DNA from 4 places in the Alteromonas sp. G4i35 genome. Region 4 is predicted to be linked to each of the others. Evidence: predicted binding sites of a transcription regulator. Region 4 holds the regulator's gene; each other region holds the start of a gene.
The links. Region 4 encodes sigma-54, which starts transcription at its own class of promoters, with help from an activator protein. Its sites were predicted from a motif close to GTTGGCACGNNNNTNGNNT; they were not measured.
Positions count from the first base shown of each region.

Region 1: ACFI6L_RS12415 (DUF3192 domain-containing protein) is a predicted target of sigma-54. The motif match lies at 1,443-1,461, and genes of this name have one in related genera.
Region 2: fliE (flagellar hook-basal body complex protein FliE) is a predicted target of sigma-54. The motif match lies at 2,620-2,638, and genes of this name have one in related genera.
Region 3: ACFI6L_RS11480 (Tll0287-like domain-containing protein) is a predicted target of sigma-54. The motif match lies at 1,668-1,686, and genes of this name have one in related genera.

Region 1 is NZ_JBHNZD010000017.1:57,043-61,466, reverse strand. Features, by position in the region: gene queF (NADPH-dependent 7-cyano-7-deazaguanine reductase QueF) at 1-236, opposite strand, end outside; gene syd (SecY-interacting protein) at 382-924, shown strand; gene ACFI6L_RS12420 (hypothetical protein) at 984-1,295, opposite strand; gene ACFI6L_RS12415 (DUF3192 domain-containing protein) at 1,594-1,959, shown strand; gene ACFI6L_RS12410 (GNAT family N-acetyltransferase) at 2,180-2,827, shown strand; gene ACFI6L_RS12405 (DUF3301 domain-containing protein) at 3,824-4,126, opposite strand; gene ACFI6L_RS12400 (DUF3549 family protein) at 4,127-4,424, opposite strand, start outside.
Region 2 is NZ_JBHNZD010000004.1:48,095-52,518, forward strand. Features, by position in the region: gene ACFI6L_RS03140 (sensor histidine kinase) at 1-1,109, shown strand, start outside; gene ACFI6L_RS03145 (sigma-54-dependent transcriptional regulator) at 1,126-2,463, shown strand; gene fliE (flagellar hook-basal body complex protein FliE) at 2,705-3,040, shown strand; gene fliF (flagellar basal-body MS-ring/collar protein FliF) at 3,053-4,424, shown strand, end outside.
Region 3 is NZ_JBHNZD010000015.1:95,061-99,484, forward strand. Features, by position in the region: gene ACFI6L_RS11475 (cytochrome ubiquinol oxidase subunit I) at 1-671, opposite strand, end outside; gene ACFI6L_RS11480 (Tll0287-like domain-containing protein) at 999-1,604, opposite strand; gene ACFI6L_RS11485 (sigma-54 interaction domain-containing protein) at 1,760-3,040, shown strand; gene ACFI6L_RS11490 (hypothetical protein) at 3,109-3,519, shown strand; gene ACFI6L_RS11495 (TonB-dependent receptor plug domain-containing protein) at 3,591-4,424, shown strand, end outside.
Region 4 is NZ_JBHNZD010000025.1:71,888-76,311, forward strand. Features, by position in the region: gene lptA (lipopolysaccharide transport periplasmic protein LptA) at 1-333, shown strand, start outside; gene lptB (LPS export ABC transporter ATP-binding protein) at 336-1,061, shown strand; gene ACFI6L_RS16145 (RNA polymerase factor sigma-54) at 1,135-2,616, shown strand; gene hpf (ribosome hibernation promoting factor) at 2,647-2,934, shown strand; gene ptsN (PTS IIA-like nitrogen regulatory protein PtsN) at 2,948-3,391, shown strand; gene rapZ (RNase adapter RapZ) at 3,476-4,321, shown strand; gene ACFI6L_RS16165 (HPr family phosphocarrier protein) at 4,321-4,424, shown strand, end outside.

The sequences.
Region 1 (4,424 bases), on a different contig from region 4:
GCCACATTAGGTTTACCCTTTAAATTAAGCCAAGAAAGTTCGTATCCTGTCCAAGTGTCGATACCATCAAAAGGTAAACCTGAGCCGGCCAAGTTCAACGTATCACGACTTAGACTGCGCGGCACGCCTTGCAACAAGTCAGGATTATATTCAAATTCATAGTCAACCTGTTTACCCAAAGAGAGGTCATCAGGTGCAGAGATAGTAATTTTTTGAGGTGAGTTGTCCGTCGACATAAGAACCTTTTATGCATCTACGCGGGATTTAAATTGTTGAACTGCACAGCGACACACAGTCTTACAGCGCAGTAGAATTAACCCCAGTATTGACTTAACTGTTTAGTTGTATAGTGTACCCCAAAAATACGTAGGTAACGTCATAATGGCTCTAACAATTTCAGCACAATTAGATAAATTTGTATCATCTTATGTCGAACAAGCCGAGGCGGAGGGACTCAAGATAGCATTTGATAGCGAGTGGCCCTCGCCGTGCTATGAGACGACGGCGCAAGACGGTGAACTTGTAAGATGGTCTCCTACGCTTCAATCGCCTGTGCAGTCTTTCAGTAATGTTGAAGAGGCATTATCGCTAAAGCTAAATCCTGACTACTGCGAGTATTTTACTCGTTACTACAGCGATAATTTAAAGGCTAACGCCCCGCAAGGTCGCTGTGAATTGCTTCAAGTTTTCAATACCGAAGATTTTGAAAGATTACAGCAAAACTTGATTGGGCATTTGTTGATGAAGCAAAGACTTAGGCAAGCGCCAACATTGTTTTTTGGTTTAACTGACGAAGAAGATTTTATTTTAACCGTTGTCAACGAAAGTGGCGAAGTGGCACTTGAGCAGGTTGGCAGAGAGCCTGCCAAAATTCTTGCGCCATCTCTTGCGGTGTTTATTGAGCAACTTACACCTGCTATATGACGTTAATGCTTTGACTGACGTCAATCAGACCTAAAATTACCGGCCTGCAAGACTAAAAGCTATTGGGCGTTAATAATTTGATGTAGCGCCCGCTTTAACTCCGCCACTTCTTTTTCTAACGTCTCTACCCGTGCATGCAAATTGCCCGGCTCATCAGTTGTGGCAACAGGATTTTGTTGCGCTACGTTTTCTTCGTTAGATACCTCTAGCTTAGGTTTGTGTGCGTTAAATCGCTTAATCGCTTCAATAGCTTCGGTTACCGATACCTTAAAGGGAGCTTTTGCACGTAAAATGCCTACGGACGGTGTTTTTCCTTCTTTATGCATTTGAAGGCACAAAACGTGAAGTTGCTGCAGGTTAGAGTTACTCATAATACGAAAATGGTTCAAAGTCATGAATAGTCGCAGTGTAGCCTGTCTACGTAGTCAATTTCACTAATAAGTTACTGATTTCACCATTTTTCCAAGTCTTCGTAGAATGGTGTTATTAAGATTATTATAAAAATCAATGATTTAATTTTTGGCCTTAATCTTGTTTACCAATCATAACTTACATTATCACGCATAAACGCAGTGGTTCTTACGTTAGCGTATTTATGTCTATTCAGTGTCGGTTCACAAAGTAGGCGTAGTATCGAATAAAAACAACACACATAATTAAGGAATTCACATGAAAACGGTTCTTCTTTCAGTAGCTTTGGCATCTTCAGTTTTGCTTTCAGGTTGTGTCGTATCAGTAGGTGGCGGTTCAGATAGTCACTATGGTGCTGATTGGGAAGACAGAGAGTTTAACAATCGTAAACACATTGCGAATCTTGAAACAGGGACAACTTACGAAAGTGTATTGAGAAAAATGGGCGTTGCGGATTTCAATGAACTGTTCGAAAAGCAAGACGGCACATATCGCGTACTTTACTACCGAACTCAAAAAACGATGGGCGATGGTATCACCACAAAAGACGAGTGCACGCCGTTGGTTTTCAGAAATGGAAACTTAGTTGGCTGGGGTGACAGTGCTTATAGCCTAATGCACTAATAATCGTTAGTTGGTAATTGATTACGAAAGTAGGCATTACTTACTGTTTTTAAATGTTAATAAAAAGTTAACATGCAGGGGTTTTTCGCGTAGGCTAAAGTTTAATCAGTTTAAGTGGGTGGTTGGCGCAATGATAAAAGTTGTGCGGTAGTGTCCACTTCTCTCATTTTGTTTAAATGGGTAAAAGCAGCTGTATAACTTTGCGTACAAGGAGCCCCTGATGAATACTGATGCTATTAATAATGCAATAGCCCCCTTGCAAGACACGGTTAAAGCCATCTATCTATCTGTAGATGATCTCAAAGTTGCCGCCTCTATTCTTTACAATGCGTATGTAGATGACCCATTGTTCATTGACATTTTCCAAGCAGAAAAAGAAGGTTATGAAAGCCGTCTACGGTCAGCTATCCGTGAAGAGCTCAATGCATTTTGGGTTGCAGAGCAGCCGATGATTGGCCTGTTCGATGATGAGCGGCTTATTGCCGTTGCATGCTTGACCGCGCCCGATGCAGCATTTGGTTCAGGACGTTACTGGCACTGGAGATTGCGGATGCTTTTAACGGCAGGTTTGTTCGGTACAAAGCAAATGCTAGAGAAAGAAGAAAAAGTGCGAGCATTAGTTCCCGCCGATAACTTCCACATGCTGAGTTTCATCGCAGTGCATCCAGATTATCAACATCATGGGCTTGGGCATATTCTACTTGGCGCTATTGATAGCGTGGTAGAGGAAGATGAAAAAAGTGAGGGTGTTTCGGTATTCGTGACTATAGAAAAACATCGCGCTTTCTTTAACGATGACAATTATCAGGTTGTAGGACAACTAAGCCTTTCTCATGTGAACGGTGAGGTGATGTTCAGGCTAAAATGATGTTTTTTTATTCGTTGTGATACTCCTACAAAAACGTCATACGTTGCAGTTCCAATCTTTACACCAAATTTACTACAGCGTTTGTAAGACATTTCCTACAAACGCTGTGAGTGATCTTACCTAAATGATGAAAGATTAATTTATACTAAAGTATAAAGTTATTGATTATATTGAAGTTTTTAAAAATTAGTCAAAAGTCGTACAAGAATCTTTCTTAAATCTCTGTAATTCAATATGGCGGTAATAATTGGAAGGGATACTATGAACATGTCACAAGGAAACACGACGAGTCACGGATTGAGTCAAGGATCATCAACGGAATAAGTTAGGACAACTTAAGGATGAGACTCCCACAAGGCAGTGGGGAAAGGGAAAGGAAAGCAGATAGGACACTGCATTAACAGGATGTTAGAAACGGATTTTAAAGGATATAAAGGGATTCAGGGACGTAAAATGTGAAAGGACTTCGCATACAGGATGTAGCAGGGAAAAATGGACGAGAGCTAGCAAGGAGCTAGAGGCAAGAAGCCAACGGCAGGATAGCCATTAAGGAATTTCTAGTTTGCATGGACGAGCAAACCAAGGACGAAAGAAGGACATGCTAAGGGATTGGCAAAGCTGTAGCAGGATGTACAGCAAATAATGGAATGAGGGAAGGGAACGTCAGCGGAGTCTGACAAGGACAGCCTCAGGAAGAGGAACACTGTATGAAGGATGTGCAGTAAATTAGGATAAAAGGAAAGGGACCTACGCATGGATGTGTAGCTCGCACAGGAAGGCGCGAGATTAGATGGAAAGGGGCGTATACGGATTTTAATCGGGAAGATTTTAGTCGCAAAGGATCGCGGAGAAGGATACTCAAAATTCCAGGAAAAAGGGGAGCCGCTAGGTTCCCCTTTTTTTTGCGTTGTTTATTACCAATCCGTATGCACTTGTTATGTAAAACCTGACCTGAATGGTGAATTAGGAGCCGCTCACGCTTTTTGACATAGAAGCTTAAACCCTATGCGGCGGCACCTCTGTTCGCATAACCCTTACACCTATCAATTCAACTTCCCCAGTATATCGGTCCTCACCATTACTCGAGAACTCAAAGTTGAATACACTGTGCCAGTCAGGCTTTCCATATTTGAATGAAAATCGTGTTTTAGCTCTCGCCACACTCAACAACTGCAAATCATGTTTATCGCAGTATTGCTTTAGATACGTATTTGTTTGCTCGGAAATGGCTCTAATGCGCCAAAACTGATAGCCAGTAAATCCAATAACTAGCCACACCACCAACTCGAGTAACGTCATTTACTTTCTCGCTTGTGCAAACAATTGTTGAAATGCGTTGGAGAGAATCTGTGAGTTCGCGTTTGAATGCAATAGGGTTAGCACTTGTCTGCGTAACTTCGGGATTTGCACTAAATCCGAAAAGAACCCTGCGAATAAGGCGCCCTTATGACCCTCTTTTTCATCAACGTTTGCCGCCTGTTCTAAAAAGGCACTAAGCAGTAGTGGTTCCATTTGCTCGAAATGGCGTGCTGCAATAACGCTTAAAATATCAAGTCTCTGCGACTTTTCGCTTTTTAATAATTCGAGTAGTTTGTTG
Region 2 (4,424 bases), on a different contig from region 4:
ACTCAGCATCAAGCTATGCGTTAGATAGTATTGATAATGCGATATCTCGTGATGAATACGACCCCTCAAGCAGTGACGATATTTCGTCTTTACGGTTGCAGGCGAGTCGACTTGAGCACTTACTTCAGGTAATGCCTGCTGGCGTTATCGTTATAGACGGTAAAGGGATAGTGCGCCAAGCCAATGAACAAGCGAAAGCACTGTTAGGTGAACCGCTGGAAGAGGAAGTGTGGCGAAGTATTATCACGCGCTCATTCAAGCCTCGTGCTGACGACGGCCACGAAGTCTCACTTGTTGACGGTCGCCGAGTGAAGCTTTCTATCACGCCATTAGAAAATGAGCCTGGGCAATTAATTGTTATTACCGACTTAACCGAAACGCGGCAGCTGCAAGCACGCGTGAGTCATATGCAGCGCCTGTCTTCTCTCGGAAAAATGGTGGCATCCCTTGCTCACCAAATTCGTACGCCTCTTTCTGCGGCCATGCTCTATGCGTCTAATTTAACGCGCAAAGGCTTGGGACAAGAAGCACAAACTCAATTTGCAAACAAGCTAACTGACAGGCTTAAAGAGCTAGAGAGTCAGGTTAACGACATGCTGCTTTTCGCTAAGTCAGGGGAAGAACAAGTGGTCAGCCAAATTAGCTTGGGAGAGTTGTTTACTTCAATTGAAGGCAGTGCCCAAACCATGACGGCTCAAGCACAGCAAACGCTAACTTTTAGCGGCTTCGATAAAAACGTATCTATTACCGGTAATCTTACAGCGCTTCAAGGCGCGTTATTAAACCTTGTTCACAACGCGAGCCAAGTTACTCCGAAAGGGGAGTGCGTGCACGTAGAAACTGCAGTGTCTGATGAACGTTTGCATGTGGCCATTATAGATAAAGGTCCTGGCGTACCGGATAAACTCAAAAACAAAATTTTTGAACCGTTTTTCACAACTAAAACTCATGGCACGGGCCTTGGTCTTGCGGTGGTTAAATCCGTCGTAAACGCCCACAACGGTTTGCTTAGCGTATCAAATATGCCAGAAGGTGGGGCGTGCTTTAGTGTGTCTTTGCCGTGTGTGGTGAACGCTCAATCTTCACAAACATTGACTCATGTTGCGTAGGTCATAGGAGAGAATAATGTCTAAAACTACCATTTTAATTGTTGAAGATGACGCAGGATTACGCGAAGCACTCCTAGACACCCTTCTGTTAGGTAACTATGAGGTTGTTGCTGCTGACTGCGCTGAAGAAGCGTTAATGGTGCTGTCTACGCGCTCCGTAGATTTAGTGGTAAGCGATATTCAAATGGGCGAAATGAGCGGTTTAACGCTACTTAAGAGTATCAAAACCAAGTACCCCAATATGCCGGTGCTGTTGATGACAGCCTATGCCACTATTGATGATGCCGTGCAGGCAATGCGCGATGGCGCAACAGATTATCTATCCAAACCGTTTGCCCCAGAAGTACTGCTTAATTTAGTGGGACGCTACGCGCCGGCTCAAAAAATAGAGTCACGCACGCCTATTGTTGCTGACCCTTCAAGCTTGAAGTTACTTGAGCTTTCTCGCAAAGTCGCGAAGTCCGACGCCACTGTGATGGTAATGGGACCAAGCGGTTCGGGTAAAGAAGTGCTGTCTCGCTATATTCACGATCAGTCGCCGCGAAGTGATGCGCCATTTGTCGCCATCAACTGTGCAGCCATACCAGAGAACATGCTAGAAGCGACTTTGTTTGGTTACGAAAAAGGTGCGTTCACCGGCGCAATCCAAGCTTGCCCGGGTAAATTTGAACAAGCCCAAGACGGTACGCTGTTACTTGATGAAATAACCGAGATGGATTTGGCGCTTCAAGCTAAACTGCTACGCGTGTTACAAGAGCGCGAAGTAGAGCGTCTTGGCGGACGTAAAACCGTTAAGCTCAACGTCCGTGTTATTGCTACAAGTAACCGAGATTTGAGAAAAGCAGTGGATGCGGGAGAGTTCAGAGAAGATTTGTACTATCGCTTAAATGTATTCCCTATCGAGTGGCGCCCGCTTTCGGAACGTCCGGGTGATATTGTCCCTCTTGCCGAACACTTGGTTCAGCGTCACGCTAGTTCTCAAGGGCTGGGTACTATCAGGTTAAGCGCAGCAGCACGCAATAAGCTGTCACAATACAGCTGGCCAGGGAACGTTCGCGAACTAGAAAACGTGGTTCAACGGGCGCTTATTTTATGTGAACACAATGAAATCGACGCCAGCGATTTAATGATTGACGAAGACATGACGGCACCTGTTGAAACACTGCAAGAGCATGTTGAAGAAAATAGGCTAGGGTCTGAGCTGCGCTACCAAGAACATCAAATTATCCTCGATACATTGGTGTCGTGTAACGGCAAGCGTAAAGATGTGGCAGAAAAGCTCGGCATTAGTCCAAGAACCCTTCGTTACAAATTAGCGCGCATGCGCGAAGACGGTATTGAAGTGCCCGCATAAGGTCGCTTTCTACACTTTCGGTTTCCTCGTCCTTATCCGTCGCCTCTGTAGTAAAGAAGGCGGCGGTTTTTTGTTGCTCACACTAAGTCAAACGCCATAAATTTGGCTAACCCTCTTATTTTTGATTTATCTTATTGATATGTATAGCTTTTTAAAGTTGGCAAGCCCTTTGCTAAATCCCCTCTATACATAAGTTATACGCCGATGTTCAGGCGGTCTCGAAAAAGCACTAGGAGTGGTTATGGACGTTAAAGCCAATAGTTTGTATCAAGAAATGCAGAACATGATTGGGCAAACTCGTCTTCAAGTTAATGAGCCTCAACAGCAGCCGCTTAGTGAAGTTAATAGCTCGGCAAGTGATTTCTCGACCATGCTAAAGAATGCGGTAGATGGTGTAAACGGCATGCAGCTCGAATCAAAAGACGCGCAGCAGCGTTTTGAAATGGGCGACCCTAACTTAAGCCTAGCTCAAGTTATGCTGACGAAAGAAAAGGCGGGCATTGCTTTTGAAGCCACTGTTCAAGTACGTAACAAAGTACTTGAAGCCTATAAAACAATAATGAATATGCCGGTGTAGGTGGAGTAGGTTATGGCTGAAGCTACAGGTACAAACCTTACGGTTCCTGATCAAAATCAAGCAGTGGACAATGAGCCAGAAAACAAATCTGGTTTTATGGACACTTTAGGTAGCGCAGATATGATGCGCCAAATGGCCCTTGTGGTTGTTTTGGTAATCTGCGTCGCCATCGCTATTTTTATTCTTATCTGGTCGCAAGAACCTGATTACCGTCCACTTGCGAAAATGGAAACCCAAGAGCTTATTGAAACCCTCGATTATATGGATGCGAACCAAATCGACTATAAGCTTGAAGGCAATATTGTTTACGTAAGAAGTGACGAATTCCAAAATATTCGTTTAGGCATGACCCGCCAAGGGTTAACTAAGGCCTCTGATGCCGGTACCGATATCATTATGCAGGATATGGGGTTTGGTGTGAGCCAGCGTGTTGAGATGGAACGTCTAAAACACGCCCGCGAGCAACAAATCGCGGCTACCATCGAAGATATCGCAAGCATTCAAAAAGCCCGTGTCTTGTTAGCTATGCCTAAAGAGAACGTATTTGCGCGAAGAGAGAAGAAAGCGTCGGCAACCGTTGTGCTAACGGCTAAGCGCGGTGCCGTTATTGCAGGTGAAGAGGTTGATGCTGTTGTCGATATCGTGGCGTCTGCAGTGCAAAACATGGAGCCGTCTAAGGTAACCGTAACAGACAGCAATGGTCGTCTGCTTAACTCAGGCTCTCAAGATTCCATGAGTGCTCGTGCCAGAAAAGAATACGAGATTGAGCGCCAGCGTGAGCAAGAGTACTTAGAAAAAATTGACGCGATACTGATTCCAGTATTGGGCATAGGTAACTACACAGCACAAGCTGACGTTACCATGGACTTTACAGCTATGGAACAAACACAGCGTAGCTACAACCCAGATTTACCTGCGGTTCGCAGTGAAATGATAATGGAAGAAAACAGCGTAGGTGGCGGTGTTGGCGGTATTCCTGGTGCACTGTCTAATCAACCTCCATTAGATTCTAACATTCCAGAAAATGCAGTGGGCGGCAGTCAACAAACTATGCCGGGGCGCACAGCGAAAGAATCAACACGCAACTACGAACTTGATACCACTATCAGTCATACCAAGAAACAGACCGGGGTTATTCGCAGATTAAGTGTATCTGTGGCGGTGGACTATACCCAAGTTGCGGGTGAAGACGGTGCGATGACGCCAACACCGCGTAAACAAGAAGAGATTCTCAACATACGTAGGCTTTTACAGGGCGGCATTGGCTTTGATGTTACCCGTGGTGATTCGTTAGAAGTTGTAAGCGTGCCCTTTACTCGGATGGACGCAGGGGAAATTGAAGACGCGCCTATTTGGGAGCAGCCCGGATTTCTACCAATTCTTA
Region 3 (4,424 bases), on a different contig from region 4:
GCTATGGCGAACGAACGGCGCGCAAAGGCGATATGCTTATGATTAAGCAGGTAGTAACTTGAAATTGCCAACACAAACATTGCGCCGGTCACGTAACCTGCTGATACAGTGTGAACAAATTTGACCTGTGCTACGGGGTTAAAAATAACCTCAGCAAAGCTGGTCATTTCCATACGCATGGCTTCAAAATTAAATTCAGCGCCTACCGGGTATTGCATCCAGCCGTTAGCAATCAAGATCCACAGTGCAGAGAAGTTTGAACCAATGGCCACCAGCCAAGTCGCCATCAGATGCTTCACCTTTGACATTTTGTCCCAGCCAAAGAAGAACAACCCCACGAAGGTAGATTCCAGGAAAAAGGCCATTAGGCCTTCGATGGCAAGTGGCGCACCGAAGATATCGCCTACATAGTGAGAATAGTAAGACCAATTCATTCCGAACTGGAATTCCATGGTTAAGCCTGTGGCTACACCAATGGCAAAGTTAATTCCAAACAGCTTTCCCCAGAATTGGGTCATCTGCTTATAAATTTCTTTACCCGTCATTACGTATACCGATTCCATAATGGCAAGTAAGAAACTAAGCCCCAAAGTTAAGGGTACAAATATAAAGTGGAACATTGCAGTTAATGCAAATTGCCACCGCGATAGTTCTATTAACGTATCGCTCATGGGTTATCTCCCTTGTATTTCGTGTGCGCGTTAAACGCTTAGCAGAAAAGTGGTTTAAAATTCAGTGATGAACACATGAATATGCCGCATGGCAAGAGCACGGTTTATGCCATACATCAGTAATTTGGCTGCTAAAGCGCAATTACCGATAAACGGCGGTATTTTCGTACTGTGCAGATAAATTATTCCACGACCGAGCGTGTGGCTTATTGATCCAACGCAACAATTGATGGCGATGCATTCGCCATATTTGTCATTTAGGTGACAAATATGGCACAAGAGAAAGGCTGCTTAGCAGATTGTCAAAAAGTGGAGTATAAGGAAAAGTTAAGGGGTATATGAGAGTGTGAACGCGCCTCGTAATTCTCCCAATTCAAACCCTGTAGCTTGATCACTGGGATAGTGCTTTAGAATGGATTGTTTTACTGAAGGTGCCACATTGGCTCCGTGGCATGCCATGCACACCTGACCTTGTTCAATCGCCATCATGTACCTAAACTCACCGCTTTCGCTATCGTATTGATAAGTTTCAATAGGTCTTTTAGGGGCCAAATTGTCTTGCTTAGCTTTGGTCAGTAATTGTGAAAACCACGCCAACTGCTCACGCTCCCATTGATCTGCCGCATTGTTTGGGTTCCTTACTTTCAGCGCGGTACGCCCAACCTCCCACCCATTTTGACTAAGCGCCAGAGCAATAGGAGCCGCTGCAATCTGGCATTCGTTAACGCCAGCCTCTAGCCCTCCGGATTGAATTGCTTGCTGTAGTCGTGACTTTAGCGCGCCTCCCAGTGCTTTTGCGTGTAATCGCGCTTCTTTGACTTTTTCCTGTACACTGTTTTCACTTTTTTTCTCATTGGCAGTCACTGTATCTGCCAATGAATGAGCACTACTTGCCAATAAGCTTATCACCACCAGCATTACGCTATTTTTCATTATAAAACTCTCTTTGGAATTGAATGAGTTGCTACCGAAGTATTGCCGTTTGTCTCAAACAGTGAACAAGCTCTATGCCAATATGATAAATTGCCAAAATTAAATTAGAACAAACTAATATTCAGCTACCCATGAATATATCCATAGTACAAGCAATGATAGATGCGATAGATAAACCCGCAATCTTCATTAACCCAAGCTACGTTATTGAAGCTGTCAACCAGCCCTACAGAGACACCTACCCTGTGGATATAAAGCTTGGCTTTAGCACCTGCTATCAAGTCTCTCACCGCAACAGCAAACCTTGCGATAAGTGCGGCGAGCATTGCCCCATGCAAGAGAGTAAAGCCACAGGACGAGCGGCTAGCGTAGTACACGTTCATACCACCAGTGAGGGTCAAAGCTACTGCGACATCCTCATGCGCCCGATCTTCGACGGTAGCGGAGAATTATTAGGTTTCTTGGAAATACTCGATAAGCTTTCGTTTGCCTCAAACCGACCTTCAGCAGGAAAGATGGTCGGCGAATCAGAAGCATTTAAAGCAATGCTAAACAAAATAAATCGCGCCGCTAACTCAGATATTTCAGTACTACTGTTTGGCGAAACCGGCACGGGTAAAGAGCTGGTGTCCCAAGCACTTCACTCGAGTAGTCACCGTGCTGGCAAACCATTTGTTGTCATCGAGTGTACCGGCATGTCTGACACGCTGCTTGAAAGCGAACTATTCGGTTATGAAAAAGGGGCATTTACAGGCGCAACCACAAATAAGAAAGGGCTCGTAGAAGCAGCGGAAGGCGGCACATTGTTTTTTGATGAAGTCGGCGATATCCCACTTTCCACACAAGTAAAGCTTCTGCGGCTGTTCGAGTCTCAAACTTATCGACCTGTAGGAAGCACAGTGTCTAAAAAGGCTGATTTTCGTTTAGTGTGTGCATCACACAAAAATCTAAAGCACATGGTGGAAACGGGCGAATTCAGACAAGACCTCTACTACCGCATTGCCGGTTTTCCTATCAACCTCCCTTCTTTAAGACAAAGAAAATCAGATATAGCACTGATAGCCGCGCATTTTTTGGCAATGTCTAAAGAGAAAAAACGGTTTCATAAAAACGCGCTAGAAAAACTAACCAACTACCCGTTCCCAGGCAATATTCGCGAACTCAAAAACATTGTAGACCAAGCTATTTTACTGGCTGATGAAACCGTTATTTACGATACAGACTTACCCGAGCTCGATAACATAAGCTCTGATGCTATCAATGATGCCTCTTCATCTCACAGTAACGTTGTGACCTTAGACGAATTGGAACGCCAATACTTACGTCAGGTTCACACGTCTTTTGAAGGCGATACCCAGCAACTTGCACAAGCGCTGGGAGTGAGTACCCGTACACTTTACAGAAAGCTGAAAAAAGCGGGGGTTGGAGATACGTAAAAAATAATAGGTAGAAAAATTACCAAAACGCAGGCTATGATAAAAAGGCGCTAACCAGATAAAGAAAAATGACTTTAAGACGCCTACTTACACTAACACTTTGCCTTTGTATGCTTTTGCAAAATGCATTAGCACTTGGCCTTGCTGCCCATACTATGCAGCAAGCACGTGCGTTTGTAGGTGAAGATATTGAACTTATTTGTACTGGCAAGACCATGCGCTACATTTCAATTAGCGCCACTGAGTTTGAAGGTGAGTTCGTTTTTGTTAGCCCCGAACTGCTCAAAGCACCCGCCGAGCACGTTGACTGTACCAATGGCACGTTAGCCGACTTACCTCAGGTTGACGAGCCACTACATGCCACATTACCTTTACTATCGCTGGTTCGCTATCGCGCTTTAGTCGCGCGTTTAGCGGCTAAGCCCTTTACAGATTTTGCTTACGCGGCGCCGCTAAGTCGTGCCCCACCACACGCATAACAACCTCCCAAACACACTGAACATGCATGCTTTCACCATGCACAACACTCGTTTTTTAAAATGGAATTGTTATGAAGCAATCTATCATTGCGCTTGCCGTATTCACTGCGTGCGCGCCCGTACACATTTACGCAAACACCATCGACTTAGCCGATAACACTTCGACAGAAGTGGTCACCGTTATTGGCACACCGCTTTCCCTTAGCACGCAAAATATCGAGCAAGAGTCTGTTAGTGCTACCAGCAATATTGACGCTGACTTTGGCGATCAGCTTGCCACATTACCTGGCGTGTCGATATCTCGAAACGGCCCAGTCACTGGGCTTATTCAGTATAGAGGACTTTATGGTGACCGAGTTGGCGTAAGCATTGATGGCGTTGATATTGCTGGAGCAGGACCAAACGCCATGGACTCGCCCCTTTCTCATGTGCTGCCAGAACCAGGACTGACCGCCACCCTTTACCGGGGGATTGTGCCAGTAAGTGCAGGTGTGCAGACGCTAGGCGGAAAGCTTCGCATTCACTCTGATGCCTCAGCACTTTTTGACTTGAATACAGGCTTTAGCGGTAGCGTAAGTGCCAGCGCAATATCTCCGGGGAGCGGTCAGCAATACCAAGGCAATCTGTTTTATAAGAGTGAGCAGGCTTTTGTTAGCGGCGCCTTCACTCATCAGCAGCGCGACGAACAAGAGTCGGGAGATAACAGCGTTATACCAAACAGCCATTACCAAAGAAATGGCGGTAAGTTTAGGGCGGGCTATGAGTGGGGCAATCACCAAGTCGATGTGAGTTATCAGCAACTTAATACTAACGAAAGCGGCACGCCTGCTTTAGCCATGGACATTGGTTTTATTGATGCCGCTTGGTATCGACTGGGCTATCGCTATAACGCAAACGATAGGGAG
Region 4 (4,424 bases):
GGTGGTGGTCGTGAAATATTTATTGCTAGAGGAAAGCCTGCAAGCTATTCCCAGCAATTGGAAGACGGCACGCCAGTTTCGGCAAAAGCTAATGAAATACGCTATGAAGTGGTGAACCGAACGATTTCTCTTGCCGGAAACGCAGAGTTGAAACAAGACACCAGTAAAGTACAGGGTGACAACATCACGTTCGATATGATTACCGAGCAATTGCTAGCGACTGGCGGCGCAGGTAAAGATGGTGAGGGTCGAGTGACCACAGTATTCACACCTGAGACCATTCGCAAAACTTCGTCTAAGAAAGACAAAAAAGACAACGAGGGCAATGAATAGCAATGGCAACTTTGAGCGCTAAAAATCTTGCTAAGGCTTACAAGTCAAGACAGGTTGTTCGAGATGTAAGTCTGTCTGTCTCAACGGGTCAAATTGTTGGTCTTCTTGGCCCAAATGGCGCTGGTAAGACCACCACATTCTACATGATTGTTGGTTTAGTGAATCTGGATAAAGGCAAAATTGAAATCGACGACAATGAGCTAACTCATCAGCCCATGCACGAGCGCGCACGCCGCGGAATTGGCTACCTACCGCAGGAAGCCTCTATTTTCAGAAAGCTCACAGTGCATGAAAATATCATGGCCATTTTGCAAACCCGTAAAGATTTAAATTCACAACAGCAAGAAGAAGAAGCAGATGCGCTACTTGATGAATTTAATATTAACCATATACGTAATAGTACGGGGATGAGTTTGTCAGGGGGCGAACGCCGTCGCGTTGAGATTGCCCGCGCTCTGGCAGCAAAACCGCAATTTATTTTGTTAGACGAACCATTTGCTGGTGTTGATCCAATATCAGTTAATGATATAAAGAAGATAATACAACATCTTCGCGATAGGGGTATTGGAATCCTTATCACGGACCATAACGTACGAGAGACATTGGATGTTTGTGAAAAGGCGTACATTGTGAGTCATGGCGAGCTTATTGCGCAAGGAACGGCGGAACAGGTTTTAAGTAATCAAAAAGTAAGGGATGTATACCTAGGCGAACAATTCAGGCTATAGTTAATGTAACCGAATTGTCATTTTTCAGTTTCGCTCTGGTATATTCAATTTAGAGCATTTAAATAAGACGTAGATGAAACCATCTTTACAGCTAAAATTTAGCCAACAACTTACCATGACACCACAGCTTCAGCAGGCCATTAAACTGCTGCAGCTTTCTACACTTGATCTTCAACAAGAGATCCAAGAAGCGCTCGATTCTAATCCGCTATTAGAAGTTGAAGAAGGTAACGACGAGCCGCAACTAGAAAAGAACAATATCGACAACGATGACAGCGGTTCTGAGGCCACTGCTTCTGCATCTAGTGACACGTTAGAAGCCGGCGATGCACTTGAGAAAAACGATCTTCCCGATGAGCTGCCAATCGACAGCACATGGGACGAATACTATTCTGCTTCATCTTCGCCTGCTCCGGGTCCATCCAATGACGACGAGCAAATCTTCCAAGGTGAGACTACTGAAGATATTCAAGAGCACCTTCTTTGGCAAATGCGCCTTACCCATTTCTCGGATACCGATCGCGCAATCGCTACAGCAATCATCGACTCTATTGACGAGTCAGGTTATTTAACCGTTACCCTTGATGATATTTTAGAAGCGGTTAACGATGATGATATGGAAGAGCCGATTGAAATGGACGAAATAGAATGTGTGCTAAAGCGCATTCAGATGTTCGACCCTATTGGTTCTGGCTCACGCTCTCCACAAGAATGTTTGATGGTGCAATTGCGCCAATTTTCAGAAGACACACCGTGGCTTGCTGAAGCAAAGCAACTAATTGAAGAGTACTCTGACTTACTGAGCAGCAAAGACTATCGTACGCTTATGCGTAAAAGCCGATTGAAAGAAGATCAGCTACGCGAGGCAATGCGTTTACTGCAAACCTTGAATCCTCGCCCAGGTAGTGCTTTAGTTACTAAAGAGCCTGAGTACGTTATTCCTGATGTCTCAGTAACTAAGAAAAATGGCCGTTGGGTGGTTGAGCTGAACCCCGACAGTCTGCCTAAATTAAGCGTAAATCAACAATACGCTGCAATGAGTCGCCGTGCCAAGAATAGTAGCGATTCACAATTCATCCGCTCACACATGCAAGAGGCTAAGTGGTTCATAAAGAGCCTTGAATCTCGTAACGAAACCTTAATGAAGGTTGCAAACTGCATTGTGCAGCAGCAAATGGGCTTTTTTGAGCACGGCCCGGAAATGATGAAACCAATGGTGCTAAATGATGTCGCAGAAATGGTAGATATGCACGAATCCACTATTTCGCGAGTGACAACGCAAAAGTACATGCATACGCCACGTGGAATCTTCGAATTGAAGTATTTCTTCTCAAGCCACGTTGCAACAGAGTCTGGTGGTGAATGTTCATCTACAGCGATTCGTGCATTGATCAAGAAATTAGTGGCCGCTGAAAAGCCTAGCAAGCCGCTAAGTGATAGCAAGATTGCTTCATTGTTGGCCGAACAAGGCATTAAAGTTGCCCGGCGAACAATAGCAAAGTACCGGGAATCGTTGTCGATCCCGCCGTCGAACCAACGCAAAAGCCTTATTTAATCGGGCTTAATAATATAAGGAAGACGAAATATGCAAATCAACCTTACTGGTCATCATGTCGAAATCACCGACTCTTTGCGTAATTATGTCGATACGAAGTTCAGCAAACTTGAACGTCACTTTGATCACATTTCTAATGTGCATGTCATCCTGAACGTTGAAAAATTAAATCAAAAAGCCGAAGCGACCGTTCATTTAAGTGGCGCTGAAGTATTCGCATCCTCAGAAAATACCGACATGTATGCGGCGATTGACAGCATGGTTGATAAACTCGACCGGCAGGTAATCAAGCATAAGGAAAAACTGAAAAAACATTAGTAGTTAATTAAGCATGGATATACAAGCCATCGTAAGTCTGGACCGCACCGAGTGTGCGGTTCAGTGTAATAGTAAAAAGCGAATTCTTGAGATCATCGCTGATATCGCTGCCAAGCAAAACGAGAACATTGATCAGGCAACGGTACTCAACAGTTTGATGGCTCGAGAGCGTATGGGTAGTACAGGCATTGGCAATGGTATCGCCCTGCCCCACGGGCGCCTGCCGGGCCTTGAAAAAGTGATCGCCATTGTTGTAACCAGCACGCCAGCAATCGACTTCGACGCCCTTGACGAGAAACCCGTAGACATCTTTTTTGCGCTACTCGTTCCCGAGGAACAGACCGAAGGACACCTTCAAACGCTGGCCACCGTGGCTGGTAAACTAAGCGACAAAGAAACGATTAAAGCAATACGTCGCGCAACGACAAGCGACGATATTCTATCTGCATTAAGTTAAACATTAAGCGCCTATTAACCGTTTAGTGGGCGCCTAATTCAACAACGCGTATGTGATAAAACCAGAGTATTAGGGAGAAAGTAGGTGAAGCTGATAATAATCAGTGGTCGTTCAGGGTCTGGTAAGTCTGTCGCACTTCGCGCATTGGAAGATTTAGGTTATTACTGTGTTGATAATATACCGGTAAACTTACTTCCCACTTTAACCCATACAGTTGTTGACGAGTACGATCAGGTTGCGGTAAGTATCGATGTGAGAAACTTACCCAAAAATCCTGACGATTTGGTAGAAATTCTAGACTACCTGCCTTCTTCGTGGTCGATGACCATTGTTTACATTGACGCGAGCGATGATGTACTGGTTAAGCGTTTTAGCGAAACACGTCGTCTTCACCCTCTTGCCAAGCTCAATAAGTCGCTTTCAGAAGCCATTAAAGCCGAGTCTGCGCTACTTGCTCCTATTGCTGAGCGCGCAGATTTATATCTAGATACAGATAAGCTTACCATTCACCAACTGGCAGAGTTAATTCGAGAGCGTATCCTGGGTAAGAAAAGCTCACGCCTTGTGCTTGTGTTTGAGTCGTTTGGCTTTAAGCACGGCATTCCTAAAGATGCGGATTACGTTTTTGATGCCCGCTTTTTACCTAACCCCCACTGGGAGCCCGACCTTAAACATCTGACCGGATTAGACGCACCAGTAGAAGTATTTTTGGGGTCGCAGCCTGTAGTGACCAAGTTCATTTGGCAAATTCAGAATTTAATAACGACATGGCTGCCTCATTTAGAGCGCAATAACAGAAGTTACGTAACCGTAGCCATTGGCTGTACTGGCGGGCAACACCGTTCGGTTTATATCGCACAGACCCTGTCGAAAACCTTCAGTGAAATACACCCTGATGTTCAAATTCGCCATAGAGAGCTGAATCAGTAATGACTATTCAAAAAACGCTAACTATCGTCAATAAGTTAGGGTTGCATGCAAGAGCGGCGACCCAACTGGTTAAACTGGCTAATCAATTCGACGCTAAAATCAT